DNA from 4 places in the Thalassolituus sp. UBA2009 genome. Region 4 is predicted to be linked to each of the others. Evidence: predicted binding sites of a transcription regulator. Region 4 holds the regulator's gene; each other region holds the start of a gene.
The links. Region 4 encodes FNR, which switches genes on or off when oxygen is low (the NO sensors DNR and NnrR bind a similar motif). Its sites were predicted from a motif close to TTGATNTANATCAA; they were not measured.

Region 1 (5,193 bases), on a different contig from region 4:
TGGAAAACAGCCCAGGCCCACTGCAGGACACCGCCCAGCAGACCGAGGAAAGCACCAGCAGAGAACATCAGCGCGATCAAGATGAAGATCATCTCACCGGCATACATGTTACCGAACAAACGCAGTGCCAGAGAGATCGGCTTAGCGATCAGTGCGATCGATTCCAGGAAGAAGTTAACCGGAATGAACAGCGCCTGGACAACAGGGTTTTTCGCATTGAATGGGTGCAGCGTCAGCTCGCCCACAAAACCGCCGATACCTTTAACCTTGATGGAGTAGAAAATCATCATGGCAAAAACAGTCAGAGCCATACCCAGGGTGATGTTCACGTCAGTAGAAGGAACAACCTTCATGTAGTGAACGCCCAAAGCACCAAAAATGGTTGGCAGCACGTCAACCGGGATCAAATCCATGAAGTTCATCATGAAGACCCAGGTAAAAATAGTCAGGGAAAGAGGCGCAACCAGTGCATTTTTGCCATGGAATGCTTCCTTAACGGTGTTGTCGATAAACTCGACGATCATTTCCACGAAGTTCTGGAAGCCGGTAGGCACCGCAGTGGTGGCCTTTTTGGCAGCACGCCAGAACAAAAACATCAGCATGGCGCCGAGACCGAAAGACCAGCCAAGGGAATCCACGTGTACCGCAGAAAAGCCCATATCTGCTGCTTCCTGGCCGCTGTGAGCCATAGTCCAGGTCGCTTCAGTCAGTTCAGTTTCAGTACCATCCGCATTATGACGAACATAACCAGCAGGCAGTTTGCCGTAGGTCAGATTGGTTAAATGGTGCGAGATATACTCTTGGGAGTTACCAGCCATTGTTCACTCTCAATTCCAAAGGTTTATAAATTAGCTATCTTTGCTGCGGCCAGATGGCCCAGCTGCACTGTTATGAACGCAGCAAACAGTGCCAGAACATTCAGAGGCTCGACGCGCTGAAAAATCACAGCAAAACTCAGCGCCGTCAGCACAAATTTCCAGGATTCCCCCTGGTAAAACGACTGTACGATCTGTACAGAAGACCGGGCTCCGCTATAACGGAACGCACGCCAGACAAAGTACGCATTAGGCAGGGCGCAGGTTAAGCCCCCCAACAATGCCGACTTGGCGGCTACATCGCTATGCAACCAGGCAACCAATGCGGCCAGAACCGTCAGGATCAGTTGTAAAATCACGATCCGGTAGGCCGGAGGACGCGGTATGCCTGTCATCCTTAGCCCCACAATTGGTCAAAAATCTGCAACAGCCTATTTTAAGGCGCGGTGATTATATTGGCTCGACCCTTCAGCTTCAACCGAAACCGGGGGGCAAAACGAGAATAATTCGACCAATAGGTATGATGCAGGTCAGGCAAAGGCTGAATCCCGCGCCAGTTTGAGCGGCGCGAGTCCCAACGTCAGGATTTGTCAGGCTTACGTAAGAAAGTGATGACTTACTTAATGCTGCCTGAGCGCCACTCTCAGACGCCCCGTGGCATCCTGACGTTTATGCCTCCGAAGGGTACACAGAGTTCTATCAATAGCCATTTGCATTCGCCCTTCACATGCATAGGCTGCCCCTTTTGCTTTTGTCCGGAACAACCAATGAAGAAGGGAATCCTCTTACTGCTGCTATCGCTGCTCAGTGCCTGCGGCGGCGACAATAACTCATCCCAGAGCCCTACGCCACAGCCAGAAAACCCCGACACGCCTGTCGCCGGCCTGACCATTCCGGTGGTGGTTCATGTCATGGAGCATCCCGCGTCTGATGACAGCCGTATCAGCGTTGCTAAAGTTCACTCGCAGATAGCCGCACTGAACCGTGCATTCAACCGCCAGAATGATGACCTGAGCCAGGTGCCGGCAGAGTTTCAGCCATTTATCGCCGATATGCAGATCCGCTTTGAACTGGCCACAACCGACCCGCAGGGGCAACCAACCACCGGAATTACCCGCACCACGCAGAATATTGAGCTGGCACCGGAGGAATACCGCTGGGGTTATCGCTATCTGCATTACAGCGCTTTAGGTGGTAAAGACCCCTGGCCACGGGAGCGCTATCTCAATATCTGGGTCAGTGATATGCGCGACCACCATGGCAAAGTTGGGCTGGCCGGACGCGCCAGCCTGCCCGGCGACCCGGCGGAAGAAGATGGTGTGCTTATCGCCACTTTGGCTTTTGGCACAGAACCGCCACTGGAGCAGGGGCTGCATCTGGGCAAAACCACCGCCCACGAAGTCGGCCACTGGCTGGGGCTGAAACACATCGCCGGTGAACAGGAGAGTTGCAATGTCGATGACGGCATCAGTGATACACCACTGAGCAGCAGCAATTACGGCGGTCTGAACCCCTCCCACCCGAGCTCAACCTGCGACAGCGCCGATATGTTTATGAACTATATGTCTCTGGCCCGTGACGAAAGCCTGCTGATGTTCAGTCAGGGTCAGAAAGCTGCGGTCTGGTCGGTACTTAACGAAGGAGGGGAGCGGCATTCGCTGTTGCTTAACAGTCGTAACACCGCTGCAGACTGACTTACTTGATATGCGCCAGAATGCCGTCCAGCTCATCCAGATTGGTGTAATTAATCACCAACTGGCCTTTGCCTTTGGCACTGTGCTTGATGGCCACTTTGGCGCCCAGACGATCACCCAGTAAACGCTCCAGACGCTGAATATCCGGATTGGGCTTGCTGGCACTTTTATCCTCTGTTTTACCTTCCTGCAGATGACGCACCAGCGCTTCGGTCTGACGCACGGTCAGCGTACGACTGACCACCTGCGCCGCGGCTTCGCTCTGCTGGCCACCACTTAAACCGAGCAGGGCGCGGGCGTGGCCCATTTCGATATCGCCGTGTTCGAGCAAGCGCTTTACGTCTTCGTTCAGGTTCATCAGACGCAGCAAATTGGCAACGGTGGCGCGGTTTTTACCCACCGCTTCGGCGACTTCCATCTGCGTCAGTTCGAACTCGTGTTGCAGACGGTGCAGAGCGGCGGCTTCTTCCATCGGATTCAGGTCTTCGCGCTGAATATTTTCAATCAGCGCCATGGCGATGGCGGCATCGTCGGCCACATCACGAATCAAAGCCGGAACGGTATCGAGCTGAGCCAGCTGGCAGGCGCGCCAGCGGCGCTCACCGGCAATGATTTCAAAACGATCATCGGCGCTGGCCAGCGGACGCACCACAATCGGCTGCATCAGACCCTGCGCTTTAATAGAGGCCGCCAGTTCTTCCAGCGCTTCCGGCTGAATGTCTTTGCGCGGCTGATACTGGCCCGGCTGAATCCACTCGACCGGCAGGTGACGCAATTCACCGGCCTCAGCCGGCACACTGCTTTCAATGTTCTCTGCGTTGTCCGGCTGAGTGGCGACGGCGGCCGCCCGCGAGCTGGTCAGCAGGGCGTCGAGGCCACGGCCAAGGCCGCGTTTTTTCTTTGTCATGCGTTCAGATAACCTTATTCAGCTTTCAGGCCGTCGCGGCCTGACGGGTGCGGCGGTTCATTTCTCCGGCCAGGGCCAGATAAGCAACCGCACCACGCGAGGATTTGTCATAACTCAGCACCGGCACGCCGTGGCTTGGCGCTTCGGCCAGACGCACATTGCGCGGAATCACAGTGCCATACACCCGGTCGCCGAAATGGCTGATCAACTGGGTGGAAACATCAACGGTGAGGCTGTTACGCGGATCGTACATGGTGCGCAGCAGGCCTTCGATTTCCAGTTTCGGATTAGAAGTTGCCTTGATCGACTCAATGGTCTGCATCAGAGCACTCAGACCTTCCAGCGCGTAGTACTCGCACTGCATCGGGATAAGTACTCCCTGAGCCGCCACCAGCGCGTTGACCGTCAGCATATTCAATGACGGCGGGCAGTCGATCAGGATGTAGTCGTAATCCGGGCGCACTTCGGCCAGCGACTCGCGCAGGCGGCTTTCGCGCCGTGGCAGATCCATCAGCTCCACTTCGGCAGCGGTTAAATCGCCATTGGCCGGCAGCAGATCAAAGCCAGCCGTCGCTTCGGTTTTCTGAATCGCGGCGGCGGTGCGGCATTTGCCGGTCAGCACATCGTATAAAGAGACATCCAGATCGTGCTTGTCGATACCACTGCCCATGGTGGCGTTGCCCTGCGGATCGAGGTCCACCAGCAGCACGCGGCGCTTGGTCGCCACCAGCGAGGCGGCCAGATTCACCGCAGTCGTGGTTTTGCCGACACCACCTTTCTGATTCGCAATTGCCAGAACTTTGCTCACAACTCAGCTTCCTTCAGTGCCTGACGGCGATCCGCCTTCAATCGTTGGTATTAACCGGCAGCAGGCGCAGCAGATGCCGTTCGCCTTCCACACCGGGAACGCTGATGGCATCGGAAGCCACCACGCGGAATTTGTCGGCGATGGCGGCAATTTCATCCTGTGGATATTGCCCTTTCATCGCCAGAAAGCAGCCCTGCTCAGCGCGCAGATGCTGACACCAGTGGGTCATATCGGCGAGCGAGGCAAAAGCGCGGCTGACAATCATATCGAAAGGCCGGGGGGGATGATATGCCTCGACCCGATCGTTCACTATGGTCACGTTATCCAGCCCGAGTGCGGTGCGCGCCTGAAACAGAAAACGGGTTTTCTTGCCGTTACTGTCGAGCAGGGTGAAGGTTTTATGCGGGTTCATAATCGCCAGCACAATGCCCGGCAACCCCGGCCCGGTGCCGACGTCGGCAATATTGTCCGCTTCCTGCACAAAGGGATGCACCGCCAGACTGTCGAGCAGATGCAGCGCCACCATACGCTCCGGTTCGCGGATAGCGGTCAGGTTGTAGGCTTTGTTCCACTTCTGCAGCAGATCCAGATAGGCACGTAACGCACCCAGCTGCTCTGCCGTCAGGGCAATCTGCATCTGTTCGGCGCCGTACGCCAGCTGGCGGGTTAAGGAATCTGTTTCAGCATTCATGGTGCATCAAACCGGCTAGATAGAAGGCCGCGGATATTAGCATATGCCCGCAACAGACGGGAAACGCGCACCCGCAGGCTTAACCTACATTCACCAGACTTGTTCCGGACATAACCTAAGTCGGATTGGGCTTATCAGTGGTTAGCCCTATCATGCACATACTCATTAACGGAGCCAGCGTATGAATTCCACTGCCAGTCATCAGCCATCCTCCCACTGGTGGCCTATTATCGCTGCGGCGGTATCGCTGATTGTTGTGCATGGCTTCGGCCGCTTTG
Region 2 (5,193 bases), on a different contig from region 4:
TCCTGGCTACTCAGTGTCAGACGGGTCTGACTCTGCCATTCGCTGGCCAGCTGGTAGTTCCATTCCAGATTCGCCGACAGGTCTGACAGCAGATCATCCCGGCCCAGCCAATAGTGGCTGTAACGACCGCCAAGCCGCAGATTGTGACGTCCACGGACCATCCGCATACCGCCGCTGGCGTAGAGGTTATCCAGATCAAACAGATCATCGGCGGCATTGTCTTTGCGGCTGGCTCCTAACTGCAGGTCGATGGCGCTGCGCTGTGTCAGTGGGCTGATATAACTGCCCTGGGCCCGCAGCTGATAGTAGCCACTGCCTTTAGCGCGCTGATCACGGCTCAGGCGGGCGGTCAGCAGGCCGTCGAGCAGGTCGACCTCATTGAGATCAGTGGCGGTATTGTAATTGGAGTCATAACCGCCGCTGGCGGACACAAAACCTCCCCAGACAGGCATCACGCTCTGGCGCTGCTCCTGAATACGTTGCAGGAACTGTGCAATGGTCTCCCGGACCTGAGCAGGCGGGTTGGTACTCTGAACCCGGCTGAACTCCTGCTCGGCAGCATCGTGATTACCAAGGTAATAGTAAGCACGTGCTAACTCCAGACGGTAGCGGGCAACTGCCGGGTAGTTACTGCTGAGGCGCTCGAAGCCGAATAAGGCTTCATTGAAATATCCAAGCTGGGCAGCGCTGAATGCGTAATAAAAATCGAATGACGGGTCGCCTTCGTAAAGGCTGAGCAGTGGTTGTGCCAGTTGATAGGCGCTCTGGTAGTCCTGCTGCCGGATCAGTTGTGACAGTTGCTGATTGGTTCGTGTCAGTGTTGTGGTATCTGCTTCGGGCGCTGCACCTGGTGCAGCAGGCGTCAGGGCTGGTGTGGCTTGGTCTGCCGGAGCTTCTGCCGTTGCCTCTGTCACAGAGGACGTTCCGGCAGCGGGTTGTTCTTCCGCCTGCAGCAGGGCCGCAGAGAACAATGATCCGCACAGCAGCAGTGAAGCAGCTTGTGTAATTGGTCCTTTCACCTTGCTCAGTCCTTTATGGTCGCCTGTTTACATAGTGTGCACTGACTGGCGATAAATACCAATAATTGCGCAGTGTCTGTCTGCTGTATGGCTGCAAGGGATCTGCGCAGGATTGTTGATGCTCAGCATGTTCAGGTAGCAAGGTTTACACCATTAGTCATAATAACTGTATGGTTATTTGATGTGCATCAAGCTCCGTATCAACCTCTTTCAGGGGCGATTTTTTCGTTGATTTACATCAATTCTGCCTTCCGGCCCCTTGCTAAAGTGACTTCATACCAAGCGCAATGAAGCAGCCAACGCAGCCATTGCCGCTCCGAACTGCACGGCTTAACTGAGAGGTGAGCACTATGTTTATGGATGAAGTTGTATTTTCCGGCCTGATTATTGTTGCCCTGACCTGCGCCTTCTTTGGCGGCGTTTACTGGGCTGTTAAGAAAGACATCGAAAAACACGGTACTGGTGAATAAGCCGGGCCAACACGCTTTAGTTTTACTGTTTCTGCGCTGAGTACCTTGCCTCTGGGCCTGACGTTGATCGTCATGGCCCCTTTTTTTGTCTCTTTGTTGTGATCAGTTCAGCTGGTGAGCAGCCAGCAGCAGTGGCTGGCGGATATTCAGCTGATTAAGCCGGTCCAGTACGGCCTGCAGATCATCACCCTCGGGCACTGGTCCGATCCGCACTTTATGCAAACCAGCTCCGCCATCCTGAGTGCTGATGCTGACCGGCCAGGTCATGGGCGCCAGTGAGCGCTGCAGGCTGGCCTGCAGCCGTTGCGCGGCGGCGGCATCTGACAACGCGCTGACCTGCACCCAGCGTACGCTGTGGGCATGGGGTGGGGTGACAACTTCAACATCAACCACGGCCGTGCCCATTTTATTGATGCCAAGGCGAACGGCAGCAGCATAGGACAGATCAATAATCCGGCCTTCGTGGAACGGCCCGCGGTCATTGACCCGCACGATAATGGATTTGCCGTTATCAACCCGGGTAACACGGACATAGCTGGGCAGAGGCAGGGTTTTGTGGGCGGCGCTGAACTGATAGACGTCGTAAACTTCGCCGTTTGAGGTGCGGTGACCATGAAATTTCATACCGTACCAGGAAGCAATACCGCGTTCTTTGTAGTTATCGGCTTTGTCCATCACCTGATATTCCTTGCCGAATACCTGGTAGCTGCGCGGATTACCCATGCTGCTGCGGGGCTCTGCTTTAGGTTCCGGTTCCGGCAGATTGTGGATATCGGCAACGGTTGCCGGAGTGAAGTCGTTGGCGTGCTGATAACGCGAGGTCGCACAGCCTGCCAGCACCAGTGTCAGTGCCAGCAGAAGGGTAACCGCTCTCAACGCAGCGCCTCACTCAACTGATAGACGGCCATGGCATACATGCGGCTGTGGTTGTAGCGGGTGATAACATAAAAATTGTGTTCACCGAGCCAGAATTCTGCACCGACTTTTCCCTGCAGACGGATCAGGTTCGCGGGGCGGTCTTCGGCGACTTTGTTGGTCGGTTCCACGCCCAGTGCTTTTAATTCGGCAACGGTCCATTTGGGTTTGAGGCTGTCGTTGATGATTTCTTCATAGTCTTTACCGCTGACCCGAACGCGTTGGGTTACGGCTTCACCGGTGCGCCAGCCGTGGCGTTTGAAGTAGTTGGCGACGCTGAAAATCGCATCCGCAGGATTCCCCCACAGATCACGCTTACCGTCTTTGTCAGCATCAACGGCGTAGTTCAGAAAACTGGTAGGAATAAACTGGCCATAACCCATCGCTCCGGCATAAGAACCTTTGACACTGGCCGGGTCGATTTTTTCATCGCGGGCGAGAGCAAAGAAGGCTTTTAATTCGCGCCAGAACAGCGGCCGCTGCGGATAGTCAAAGGCCAGTGTGGCGAGGGAATCGAGTACGCGATAATTTCCCTGACGGGTTCCATAAAATGTTTCTACGCCGATGATGGCAGCAATAATGTGTTTATCCACACCGAATTTTTGTTCGGCCTGTTGCAGCAGCTCGGCATGTTTCTGCAAAAATGCTTTACCGGCAGATATGCGTTTTGAGGTCAGGAATATATCCTGATATTCGTCCCACTCTTTTACTTTTTCGGCCGGACGGGCAATGGCTTCGAGAACGGAGTCGAGCTTTTCGGCATGGGTCAGCCAGGCGCGGATTTCGGCCGGATCAATTTTGTATTCTATGCTGGCTTCAGCAATAAATTCGTCGCTGCGTGGATGCTGATCATAAGCTGCAGAAACAGGCAGGGCTGCACATAACAATAAAGCGCTGCTTAATTTACTAAGGGTGTCACGGAAAAAACGCATAAATCTGTATCCTAATTCTGCCGGTGGGTGTACATGGACATAATTAAACCGAAAGCCGTCAGCAGACTGACTACCGAGGTGCCACCGTAGCTCACCAACGGTAAGGGTACGCCGACCACTGGTAATATGCCACTGACCATACCTATGTTTACGAATACATAGATAAAAAACGTAACGGCCAGACTACCGGACAACAAACGACCGAATAAAGTTTCACAGCGGGAAGACAGATACAGGCAACGCATAATAATCAGAAAGTACAATATCAGCAGGGCAAGTACGCCAATCAGGCCGAGTTCTTCTGCCAGTACGGCGATAATAAAATCGGTATGGCTTTCTGGCAGAAACTCAAGCTGCGACTGAGTGCCCTGTAAAAATCCCTTGCCATCAATGCCGCCTGAACCAATGGCCGTTTTTGACTGAATAATATTCCAGCCGGACCCGAGCGGATCGCTTTCCGGATTAAGAAAAGTCAGCACCCGTTGTTTCTGATATTCACGCATCACAAAAAACCACATCAGTGGTGCACAGGCTGCGACAATACCTATCATCGACAGTATTAATGCCCAGGACATACCGGCAAAAAACAACACCAGAATTCCGGACGCGCTGATCAGAATGGATGTACCGAGATCGGGTTGTTTCAGAATCAGAATGGTGGGCAGGCCAATAATTATCATGGCCTTAATCAGGTCGAAAAAACGCGGCGGTACAGGACGGGTCGACATATACCAGGCGACCGTCAGCGGCAGCGCCAGCTTCACCAGCTCTGATGGCTGAAAACGCGGCAGACCGGGTAGCTCCAGCCAGCGTTGTGCGCCTTTGGCACCCACGCCCATGACCAGTACGCCGATAAGCGCAATAACACCGATGGCAAAGGCCCAGGGAGCCACTGTCTGATAAAAGCGCGGAGGAAACTGGGCCACGACAATCAGGACGATAAAACCGATCAGAAAATGCAGCGCCTGACGTTTGACCATGGTCATATCCTGGCCACTGCCGCTGTACAGAATCAGCAGGCCGCAACCGGCCAGCAGCAGAATCAGCAGGAACAGAATGAGGTCGATGTGCATGCGCTCAAACCAGGCGCGGCTGCGATCGAACCCATGCTGGTGATGGCCGCTGCCCATGGTGCGGCTGAAATCGGTATTAGCCACTAGCCTTCTGCGCCTCCGAGGTATTCGTTAATGATGCTCTGTGCAATCGGGCCGGCGGTACGGCCGGCGGATTCACCGTTTTCGATCACCACGGCAATGGCAATCTCTGGCTTTTCCACCGGAGCAAAAGCAATAAAGAGTGCGTGGTCACGCCAGCGCTCACGCAGGGATTCGGAGTCGTACTCTTCATCCTGTTTGATGCCCACGACCTGCGCGGTACCGGTTTTACCGGCAATCGGGTAGCGCAGTTTGCTCAGCAGGCGCCGGGCTGTGCCACGGCTGCCGCTGATCACCTGTTCCATGGCGTGATACATCTGCTCCCAGTCCTGCGGGTTTTTCAGCTGAATATCGGCAATATCGCCATGCGGAATTTCGTCGGCTATATCGTTATGCGCCAGAATCAGGCGCGGTACCTGCCACTGACCACGATTGGCCAGTACTGCGGTTGCGGTGGCCAGCTGCATCGGCGTAACCAGCATAAAGCCCTGACCAATACCGAGGTTGACGGTGTCACCGGCGTACCAGAAGGATTTTCTTTTGGCGCGTTTCCAGTCGCGGTCGGGCAATAAACCCGGCAGGGCGTTGCTGATGTCCAGTGTCATATTGCGGCCAAAGCCGAACTGAGCGAGAAACGGCGAAATATTGTCGATACCAGCCCGAACAGCGACGTCGTAAAAATAGGTGTCACAGGATTCAACAA
Region 3 (5,193 bases), on a different contig from region 4:
TCGGGGTGCGATAGATTAAAGAGTTTGGCGGCAGAGTGTTTGCTGGCTGACGGATCGCCATTTTCAGCAGGAAGGGATTATGAAAATACTACTGGTCGATGATCATCAGATGTTTCTGGACGGGTTGAGGGGCATTCTTGCCGGGTCTGGCCTGGCGACGGATATAGATGCCGTTAATAACGGTCAGGATGCGCTGAAGAAACTGCTGTCCGGAGCATTTGATATCGCGCTGATCGACTTGCGTCTGCCGATCATGGATGGGTTTACCCTTCTGGCTGAGCTGAATCGGCGTAACAATCTGACGCCGGTTATTATTGTGTCCGCTTCCCGCGATCCGGATGATATGCAAAAAGCAGTTGAGCTGGGGGCGATGAGTTTTATTCCTAAATCGTCTTCCGGGCAGCGGATCATTCAGACAATCAACGATGTTCTGGATGGTAAAGTCACATATTCCAATGATGGTTACCCTGCTGCCGATACGGCTTTTTTAAACGAAAGTGAAGAGTGGGCGGCGCAGCATAATATGACCCGCCGGCAGCTTGAAGTGCTGCGCCTGGTCAGAAAAGGGCTGTCGAACCAGGCAATTGCCGAACAGATGTGTCTGAGTGTGGCCACGGTCAAATCGCATATCAGCGCTATTTTCCACGCGCTGGGTGCACAGAGTCGTTCCGAATCGAGCAAAAAGGCCCATCAGCTTGGGCTGGATTAGGCGGGTCTCTGTGCGGCATCCGTGGCGTGCCCAGAACAGCGCTACCGTGTCAGAGTATGAGAATGAAATTCTCGCCGAAAAAATCAGGGTAGTTCACCGTAATACACCCATGATTCTGGCGGGCAATTTACTCGGCAGCGCTCCTCTGCTGATTGTTTTCTGGCATGGCGATTACTCGACCCGCGTCATCCTCTGGTCTGTTTTACTTTATATAATGCTGGCGATCCGGATGCTGCATTATCATTTTCCCGGTAGTGCGATTGTCACGCACCGGGAAACATTCCGTTATGGCATAGAGCAGGTACTGCTGATTTTCCTGACAGGTTGTATCTGGGGGATCGGCGGGGCGATATTATTTGATGCCGATAACATCAATAATATTGCTTATCTGATTCTCACGTTTATCAGCATGATTGCTGGCAGCATGGTATCGCTGTCTTCCCGTCCGGTTGCCTATATTTTATTTTCAGCCCCTCTTATGACGCCCATGGTTCTGAGTATGTTTATTCAGGATGAATATATGTATCGCTGGATGGGATTTGGGGCTGCAGTCTATTTATTTGCGACGTTTGGCTTCAGCCGGACGATACACCGGGTTATTGATAACTCCATCCGCCTTAAATACGAAAACCTGGATCTGATCGCAGACCTACAGCAACAAACCGACCGCGCTAACCGCGCCAGTGAAGAAAAATCGCGTTTTCTCGCATCTGCCAGTCACGACCTCCGTCAGCCTCTGCATGCGGTCAGTCTGTATGCCGAAATTCTTAATAAAAAAATTGTGGTCCGTGATCAGCGTGAAGATCTGGAAAATATCAGCCAGGGGCTGGAGTCTCTGAGTGAACTGCTGGAAGCACTGTTTGACGTATCGCGTCTGGATGCCGATAACAACGTTGCCATTAATAAACAGAGTTTCTGTATCGATGATCTGCTCGACAAGCTGGAGCGGCAGTTTGTTATTGACAGCACCTTAAAAGGGCTTAGTTTCAGCGTCGATTACTGCAATTGTGTGGTTTACTCCGACCCGGTTCTGCTGGAACGGGTGCTGACTAATCTGCTGGTTAATGCCGTGAAATATACCTCGGAGGGTGGTATCCGGGTGTTATTTGAAGCAGCAGATCAACAGGTTAAATTGCGTATTATCGATACCGGTATTGGCATCTCAGAAGAAGATCTGGACTGTATTTTTCAGGAATTTTTTCAGGTACATAATCAGGAGCGTGACCGTAAGCGCGGTCTGGGGCTGGGGCTGGCTATTGTGCAGCGGATTCTCAAACTGCTGGGCCACGAAATACAGGTGAGTTCGGTATTGGGGCAGGGAACTGAGGTTGCCTTACTGCTGCCGCTCAGCCATGAGCCGCTACCTGCTAAACCGGCTCTCGCAGGCAGCCCGGAAGGATACAACGCTTTTGCCGGGCTGAATATCATGGTGGTTGATAATGAAGCCTCCATTGTTATGGCGATGGAGTCGCTGTTATCGGTCTGGGGAAGTCACTGCATCAGTTTTTCCTCAACCAGTGACGCGCTTGCTGCGATAGCAGACGGATTTATTCCGGATTTTATGATCGTTGATTACCGTATGCCTGGCCGGTATGACGGCTGTTCTTTTGTGCATGAAGTCAGGCGGACGTTGGCGGATGTTCCGGCTCTGATTGTCACCGGCGATACCAGTGACGAAGTGGTCAGCAGCTTCCACCGTCAGCGGCTGGATTATCTGCACAAGCCCATCAAGCCGGCGCAGCTGAGAATGCTGGTGGCACGTATACTGCGCCGTCATGCAGAGGCACAGGGAAGCATTGCGCAGGATCGTATGCACTGATAATAAGGTCAGTGCTGTCTTGCAGCTGCAGAGATCTGAGCTAGGCTTTAGCCAGTTATCGTTCTGCGGGTTAATCGTTATGGTTGCTTTTTTTCTGGTCGGCATGGCGCTGGCCTGTGCTCTTTGTTACAGCGCTTACTTCCTGTTGCAGGCAAAGGTTCTGGATGAAACGCTCACGATGGATGACGGCAAGGGCTATTTTCTGGTAGCCTGCATCCTGATTGGTTTTGTCGTCAGCGTTACCTGCTTCTATGTCGGGCAAACGCTGGGTTACGACCAGCAGGAAGACACCTCGACCATGATGGCTCTGGCCATTCTGCTCGATATCATGGTCACCATGCTGACCCTGATTTACGGTCTGGTGAAGTTCCGCGAGCCGGAACATTACTGATCAAATCATAGCCGGTACAGATACCTGAACCGCCGTTTGCTGACCGCAAACGGCGGTTTCTTTTACTGTGTCGGCGGGCGCCATCCCAGTGCCGGTGCGGGCTTAACCGCAGTGGCCGGTCGGATCATAATTCATACAGGATTATGACTTGCGGAAGAATCTTCCTTCCTATAGAATGCCGCCCTCTTTTCGAATCAACATGCCCTTAAAGGCGAGAAATTGATGAAAACATACAGCGCGAAACCCGAAACCGTAAAACGTGAGTGGTTTGTAGTTGATGCAGCTGAACAGACGCTGGGTCGCCTGGCCACTGAGGTTGCTCGCCGTCTGAGAGGCAAGCACAAGCCAGAATACACTCCACACGTTGATACCGGCGATTACATCGTTGTTATCAATGCAGACAAAGTTAAAGTTACCGGTAATAAAACCAGTGACAAGATGTACCATCATCACACTGGTTACCCAGGTGGTCTGAAGTCTATTTCTTTCGAGAAACTGATCGACCATAAGCCTGAAATGGTAATCGAACTGGCCGTTAAAGGTATGCTTCCAAAGAATCCTTTAGGTCGTGCCATGTACAAAAAAATGAAAGTTTATGCTGGTAGCGAGCATCCGCATACCGCTCAGCAGCCGCAAGAACTGAAACTGGGATAATATGATGGCAGTCTCTCAATACTATGGTACCGGTCGTCGTAAGACTTCCACAGCTCGTGTGTTCCTGCGTCCTGGTACAGGCAGCATCGTAGTTAACAAGCGTCCTCTGGATGTTTACTTCGGTCGTGAAACCGCTCGCATGGTTGTTCGCCAGCCACTCGAACTGACTGAAAACCTGACCAAGTTTGACGTTATTGTTAACGTTAACGGCGGTGGTGGTAACGGTCAGGCCGGTGCTATCCGTCACGGTATTACCCGTGCACTGATGCAATACGACGAAACTCTGCGTCCTTCTCTGCGCGCAGCGGGTTATGTTACCCGTGACGCTCGTGAAGTTGAGCGTAAGAAAGTGGGTCTGCGTAAAGCACGTAAGAAGCCACAATTCTCCAAGCGTTAATTCGCTCGAAGGATACAAAAAGAAGCGTTCATTGGCCTATGTCAATGGACGCTTTTTTTATGCCCAAAACCCCATGTTCTGTGGGTTTTTCAGGTTGTTTCCACCTCCCAATTTCTTTACTATGTGCGCCGCTCTGTATGCTACGCTGGGTCTGTACAAAAAACATACAGCAGGCTCCTGACCTTGTAGCACAAAAGAATTTTTTTGATGGGAGAAGATGGTAATGAGTCAAGACGGCGTGAATAAGGGTCGGCGTACTCTGCTCGTAGGCGCTACAGCCGGCGTCGGTGCTGTCGGCGCTGGCTTTCTCGCAGTACCCTTCGTGAAATCTTGGTTGCCAAGTGAGAAGGCGAAAGCAGCAGGTGCTCCGGCAAAAGTCGATATCAGCAAAATTGAGCCAGGTGCGATGCTGACCGCCGCATGGCGTGGTAAGCCGGTGTATATTGCACGCCGCACTCAGGAAACTCTGGACAATCTTCCGGCGCTGAACAGCCGCCTCAAAGATCCTGAAAATTCCAATAAAGAACAACAGCCAGCCTATGCGGATAATATTAACCGTTCGCGTAAGCCGGAATTTATTGTACTGCTGGGTGTGTGTACTCACCTGGGTTGTGCACCGAAATACTTTGCTGAAGTTCAGCCGGAAGCATTCGATGCAAACTGGCAGGGTGGTTGGTTCTGCCCATGTCACGGTTCCCGTTTCGACCTGTCAGGTCGTGTATTTAACGGCTCACCGGCAGCCTCTAACCTGGTCGTTCCCCCATATTCCTTCGAGGGCGACAATGTTCTGGTAATCGGTGTCGATGAGGAGAACGCTTAATGAGTAAGCAGCAAAACACTCTGATGGGCTGGATTGATGACCGTCTGCCGGTTACCCAGACCTATGAAAAGCATATGTCCAAGTACTATGCACCGAAGAACTTCAACTTCTGGTATTTCTTCGGCGTACTGTCAATGATGATGCTGGCTAACCAGATTCTGACTGGTGTCTGGCTGACTATGAACTTCGTGCCAAGTGCCGAAGGCGCTTTTGCCTCTGTTGAATACATCATGCGTGATGTTGAGTGGGGCTGGCTGATCCGCTACCTGCATTCCACTGGTGCGACCTTCTTCTTTATTGCCGTTTATCTGCACATGATGCGTGCGATTCTGTACGGTTCATACCAGAAGCCACGTGAGCTGATCTGGATCTTCGGTATGCTGATTTATCTGGCTCTGATGGC
Region 4 (5,193 bases):
GCATTGCCGTGCTGATCTTTTTCTGGGCGGTGAAGAGCGGCCAGTTTGAAGACATGGAATCCCCCGCCCACCGCATTCTGTTTGATGACGATGAGCCGATAAATCGCCGTCAGGACGACAGTGATCAAACCCCTTCTGACAAGCCATGATTGAGCCCCTGTCGCTGCTGACCGCCTTTCTGCTGGGGTTGTTTGGTTCCAGCCACTGTTTGGTGATGTGCGGTGGTATTGCTGCGGCTATTGGCAGCAGCGCCGGAACTCAGCGTGTCCGGGTGACGCTGCTGTTTAACACCGGGCGCATACTGAGCTACAGCATCGCCGGGCTGATAGTCGCCAGCGCAGGTCTGTGGCTGCAGAGCCAGCACCAGTGGCTGATGCTGATCTTGCGGACACTGGCCGCGCTGATGCTGATACTGATGGGGCTCTATATTGCCCGCTGGTCACTGATGCTGACCCGTATTGAGCAACTGGGCCAGGGAATCTGGAAATACCTGCAGCCTCTGACCCGCCGTTTTATGCAATCTCCGCGTGCGATAGATCGTCTGTGGCTGGGCATGCTCTGGGGCTGGTTGCCCTGCGGCCTGATTTACAGCACGCTGAGCTGGGTTGCCGCAAATGGCCAGCCTTTGCTGGGAGCCGCCGCGATGTTCGCCTTTGGTCTGGGTACCCTGCCAGCCCTGTTTGCCAGCACACTGGCGGCCAATGTACTGACGCCGTTTCTGAGCAACAACCGCGTGCGTCAGGTTGCCGGGGGATTACTGATCGGATTTGGTTTGTGGACGGCAGCATCGGTCTGGTTACTTTCTTGACAGATCGCGCGCTAATGCCGAACATAGCCGCAACTGCTGCACTTGTTACTTACTCCGACACCGGGGTTTCACTCAGGAATCAGTCATGAAAACGACACATGTTGCGCCTGCTCCACTGCGGGGCACTCAACCACACTGCCAGACCTGCTCACTGAATGCGTTGTGTCTGCCATTGTCCCTGAACGATTCCGATATGGAGCGCCTCGACGATATCATCCGCCGTGGCCGTCCGATCCAGAAAGGTCAGCTGCTGTTCCAGCAGGGCGAAGCGTTTCAATCCGTATTTGCCGTACGCACCGGTGCCCTGAAAACCTACACTCTGGCGAGTAACGGCGAAGAACAGATTACCGGTTTTCATCTGGCCTCTGAGCTGGTTGGTCTGGCCGGTTATGATAACGGCAACTATCCGTTAACCGCTAAAGCGCTGGAAACCACCACCGTCTGTGAAATTCCGCTGCAGCAACTCGACAGTCTGGCCGATGACCTGCCGGATCTGCGTAAGCAGCTGATGCGTACCATGGGCACCGAAATCCGTCATGATCAGAACATGATGCTGCTGCTCAGCAAGAAAAACGCCGAAGAACGCGTGGCCTCTTTCCTGATTGATATTTCCCAGCGTTATTCCCGTCGTGGTTTCTCGGCCAGTCATTTCCGCCTGCCGATGTCGCGGGTGGATATCAGTAACTATCTGGGCCTCGCGGTAGAAACCATCAGCCGCGTGTTTACCCGCTTCCAGAAAAACGGTCTGATCGAGACCCAGGGGAAAGAAGTGATTCTGCAGGACCCCGATATGCTGTATGAACTGGCCGGTCTGAATACTGAAAAAGAGTGTGCCGCTCACCCGCAAGAGTAAGCCGCTCACCCGTAAGCAAAAAAACCGGCCAGAGGCCGGTTTTTTTATGCCTGCCCTCTTATGCCTGTTTTCTGCTTATGAACACTCATGCAACGCCCTCTGGTACGGGAAATGCTTTTACCAGAATAAAGGCTGAACAGACGTTATTTTTCTGGCGCCGGTATCCAGGCTATCTATTGGCAATTGGTATAAAACCGCAGCAGATAAAATAATCTGATCTAAGATTGCAGAAACAGCGTCATTCAGCCGATATGACGTATAAGGAGGTGATCATGGGCATCTGCGCAAATGAACTGACCCGCTGGGTAATCCAGCCAACCCTGCAACGCATCGGGGTTAGTAACCCGATGGCCAGCACCCTGCTGCTGGCAACTGCGGCTCAGGAATCGGCTCTTGGATCGCACCTCAAAGCCGCCGGTCAACGGGCTCTCGGCATTTACCGCATTCACAGCCTGACCCACCGCCATGTATGGGACGCTTATCTGGCGCAACAGCCGGAACTGGCCAGCACCGTGCGCGGCCTTGCCAGCCAGCATGATTTTCTCAGTCACCCTCATGCCGAGCTGACCACCAACCTGTCTTATGCCACCGCCATTGCCTGGTTTATCTATGCCCGCAATGATGATTTTGTTCTGCCCGCCGATGCAACCGCAGAACAGCTCGCACGTCTGTGGAAGCGTTTTTACCATCCCCGCAGCGGCGTCAGTATTGAAGAGTTCTGCGCCAGCCTCGGTGCGGCCACTGCCCTGCTCGACCGTGCCGCCTGAGCAGGCGTACTTCCTCTCAAACGCTCTGAGCGACGTTCCTTTTTAACTGCCTGACCTGCGCAGGCGGTTCCTTCACCCGATGCATTCTGTTATAAAGCGGGCGCAATTATTCAGGGTGTTTTTATGATCGAATCCGCTGCCGAGCGCAAAGAGCAACTCGAGTTCAACAAACTGCAGAAACGCCTGCGCCGCAATGTCGGCAAGGCCATCGAAGACTACCGCATGATCGAAGACGGCGATAAGGTCATGGTTTGCCTGTCCGGCGGTAAAGATTCGTACACCATGCTCGACATTCTGCTGAGTCTGCAGAAAAGCGCACCGATTCACTTTGATATCGTGGCAGTGAATATGGATCAGAAACAACCCGGATTTCCTGAGCATGTACTGCCGGAATACCTGGATCAGCTCGGCATTGAGTATCATATCGTCGAAAAAGACACCTACAGCGTGGTGAAAGAAATTATTCCGGAAGGTAAAACCACCTGCAGTCTGTGCTCCCGCCTGCGTCGCGGCACCCTGTATGGCTTTGCCGAGAGTATTGGCGCCAACAAAATCGCTCTTGGTCACCATCGTGATGACATCATCGAAACCCTGTTCCTCAATATGTTCCATGGCGGCAAGCTCAAAGCTATGCCACCCAAGCTGCTGAGCGATGATCAGAAACACGTGCTGATCCGTCCGCTGGCTTATTGCAAAGAAAAAGACATCGAGAAATTTTCCCAGACACGGGGCTTCCCGATCATTCCGTGCAACCTGTGTGGCTCACAGGAAAACCTGCAACGTCAGAATATTAAGATGATGCTGGAACAGTGGGACAAAGAGCAGCCGGGACGCAGTGAGAATATCTTTGCCGCCATCTGTAATGTGGCACCGTCACAGTTAGGCGATACCCAGTTGTTTGATTTTGTCACCCTGCAGGACAAGCAGGATAAAGGCCATCTGTTTACCCGTCTGGATGTGGTTCAGATCGACTGATCTGAAGCTGATACCGGGCGCAGCCAAAAGAAAAAGGCGGTCACAGACCGCCTTGCAACAGACTGGTGACCAGCAGCTGATATTCTCCCGGCCCCTTCACAACAAGCTCCATTTTATAACGCCGGTCGGTAATAATGGATTCGGCCATTGCCGTCAGGTGACAGGCATCAGGACTCAGTTGCGGCTGTGGCATCTGCAGATGAACCTGATACTGTCCTTCCAGCTCTTCTACCCGCACCGTTGAGATCGCCTGAGTTTCACTGCCGGCAATGCCTTTACGTATCCACTGCAGATAAATGCCATGCGGGCCTTTCACATTAGTACGGACAACGCGGATGTACCCCTCTCCGGCGTCAGACTTCCACGGGCAGACCCGCTGTACCTGATCAATCCAGACCGGCATTTTATAAACGCCGGCAAAGGGCCAGGTTTCGCCTTCGGCGGCTGCTTCGTTCTGCATCCCAGCGTCGGTGGCCAAGACTGTCAACGTCAGAAAAGCCAACAGCAAAGCCATGATCGTGCGTACTGATATCATAATGATCCTCCTGCCATTAAGCCTAGCAGAGGTCAGCTTTCATGCTGTTTCAGAAGGCAGATACATCAGGCGGAGAAAACGGCCTGATTACTGCCGCCGGCATCCCATTCAGGGCGCTGGTAAGACACGCTGAGGATGTAAAACGTTTCTTCTCCTTTCGGCAGGCGTACGGTCACTTCATCATCGACACGTTTTCCCAGTAATCCCCGCGCCAACGGCGCATCAACGCTGATATAGCCGCGTTTGAGATCAATTTCATCCTCGCCCACCAGACGGTAGCGATGGATTTCAGCATCATCGTCTTCAAGTTCCAGCCAGGCGCCAAAAAAGACTTTCTGCGGATCAGCCGGCAGACGATCGACCACCGTCAGAATCTCCAAACGCTTCAGCAGGAAACGGACGCGACTGTCGATCTGGCGTAATCGGCGTTTACCATAGATGTATTCCGCATTTTCCGAGCGATCCCCCAGCTTGGCGGCATCTGAAACTTCCTGCGTCACTTTTGGACGCTCAGTGCGCCACAGGTAATCATATTCCCGGCGTAAGGCCTGCTCCCCTTCTGGGGTAATCAGATGGCTGCGTTTCGGCAGCGGCTTTTTTTCCTTCTCACTCATAAACAACGGCCTGTACCAAAAGATTTCATGGTTTCGCAACACAGTCATGTCAGGGTGTCAGCATGGGCATGCCTGAACAACAACGTACAGCATTCCTCCAGAACCGGGAAAACCGGCACAAACATCCGGATGATGATGCAGAATGATCAAACGCAGTTTTAAAATGATGACCGGTATTCTGCTGTTGCTGCTGGGAATTATTATTACGCCAATGCCGATTCCGCTTGGCATTATCCTGATCATTCTGGGCCTGTCTATGCTGGTATCGACTATCCCCAGAGTGCGCACATTTCTGCAGTTTCTGCGCCGTCGTTATCACGTGTTTTCGCACAAGCTGAACAGCATTAAACATCGCCTGCCGGCATTTGCGCGCCAGCTGATTGAAGATACCGACCCGGACCAGCCCTGAGGCCTCCCCTGTAAACCACCCTGTGCTAGCATAAGAGCATGAACTCAGATGCCCTCTCTTCTCTGGCGGCCAGTGACAGCGCCACCGACGACTTCGCTCCTCTGCTCGAACTGCTGAACCTGTATCTGGCCGACGGCCAGAGCCACACTGAATACGATGTGCTGTGCTGGCTGCAGGCGTCCGAACAGGGAGTCTTCCGCGCCGATGCCCTGCGCGATTCACTCACCATGTT

Region 1: a site for FNR is predicted at 1,336-1,349, ahead of B3P58_RS12370 (M43 family zinc metalloprotease). Genes of this name have one in related genera too.
Region 2: a site for FNR is predicted at 1,198-1,211, ahead of ccoM (cytochrome c oxidase subunit CcoM). Genes of this name have one in related genera too.
Region 3: a site for FNR is predicted at 4,002-4,015, ahead of petA (ubiquinol-cytochrome c reductase iron-sulfur subunit). Genes of this name have one in related genera too.

What each region holds. Positions count from the first base shown of each region.
Region 1 covers NZ_DDCJ01000100.1:29,364-34,556, forward strand. The annotation lists gene atpB (F0F1 ATP synthase subunit A) at 1-818, opposite strand, end outside; gene B3P58_RS12365 (F0F1 ATP synthase subunit I) at 842-1,210, opposite strand; gene B3P58_RS12370 (M43 family zinc metalloprotease) at 1,583-2,509, shown strand; gene B3P58_RS12375 (ParB/RepB/Spo0J family partition protein) at 2,511-3,416, opposite strand; gene B3P58_RS12380 (ParA family protein) at 3,442-4,224, opposite strand; gene rsmG (16S rRNA (guanine(527)-N(7))-methyltransferase RsmG) at 4,262-4,915, opposite strand; gene B3P58_RS12390 (YbfB/YjiJ family MFS transporter) at 5,097-5,193, shown strand, end outside.
Region 2 covers NZ_DDCJ01000158.1:51,990-57,182, reverse strand. The annotation lists gene B3P58_RS19775 (tetratricopeptide repeat protein) at 1-1,019, opposite strand, end outside; gene ccoM (cytochrome c oxidase subunit CcoM) at 1,370-1,489, shown strand; gene B3P58_RS19765 (septal ring lytic transglycosylase RlpA family protein) at 1,592-2,365, opposite strand; gene mltB (lytic murein transglycosylase B) at 2,362-3,336, opposite strand; gene rodA (rod shape-determining protein RodA) at 3,348-4,493, opposite strand; gene mrdA (penicillin-binding protein 2) at 4,493-5,193, opposite strand, start outside.
Region 3 covers NZ_DDCJ01000069.1:51,053-56,245, reverse strand. The annotation lists gene B3P58_RS08950 (response regulator transcription factor) at 80-709, shown strand; gene B3P58_RS08945 (hybrid sensor histidine kinase/response regulator) at 756-2,528, shown strand; gene B3P58_RS08940 (hypothetical protein) at 2,608-2,919, shown strand; gene rplM (50S ribosomal protein L13) at 3,142-3,573, shown strand; gene rpsI (30S ribosomal protein S9) at 3,578-3,970, shown strand; gene petA (ubiquinol-cytochrome c reductase iron-sulfur subunit) at 4,194-4,790, shown strand; gene B3P58_RS08920 (cytochrome b) at 4,790-5,193, shown strand, end outside.
Region 4 covers NZ_DDCJ01000141.1:32,395-37,587, reverse strand. The annotation lists gene ccoS (cbb3-type cytochrome oxidase assembly protein CcoS) at 1-149, shown strand, start outside; gene B3P58_RS16910 (sulfite exporter TauE/SafE family protein) at 146-808, shown strand; gene fnr (fumarate/nitrate reduction transcriptional regulator Fnr) at 894-1,661, shown strand; gene B3P58_RS16900 (hypothetical protein) at 1,934-2,428, shown strand; gene ttcA (tRNA 2-thiocytidine(32) synthetase TtcA) at 2,552-3,403, shown strand; gene B3P58_RS16890 (hypothetical protein) at 3,444-3,938, opposite strand; gene greB (transcription elongation factor GreB) at 4,004-4,552, opposite strand; gene B3P58_RS16880 (PGPGW domain-containing protein) at 4,695-4,961, shown strand; gene B3P58_RS16875 (DNA-J related domain-containing protein) at 5,000-5,193, shown strand, end outside.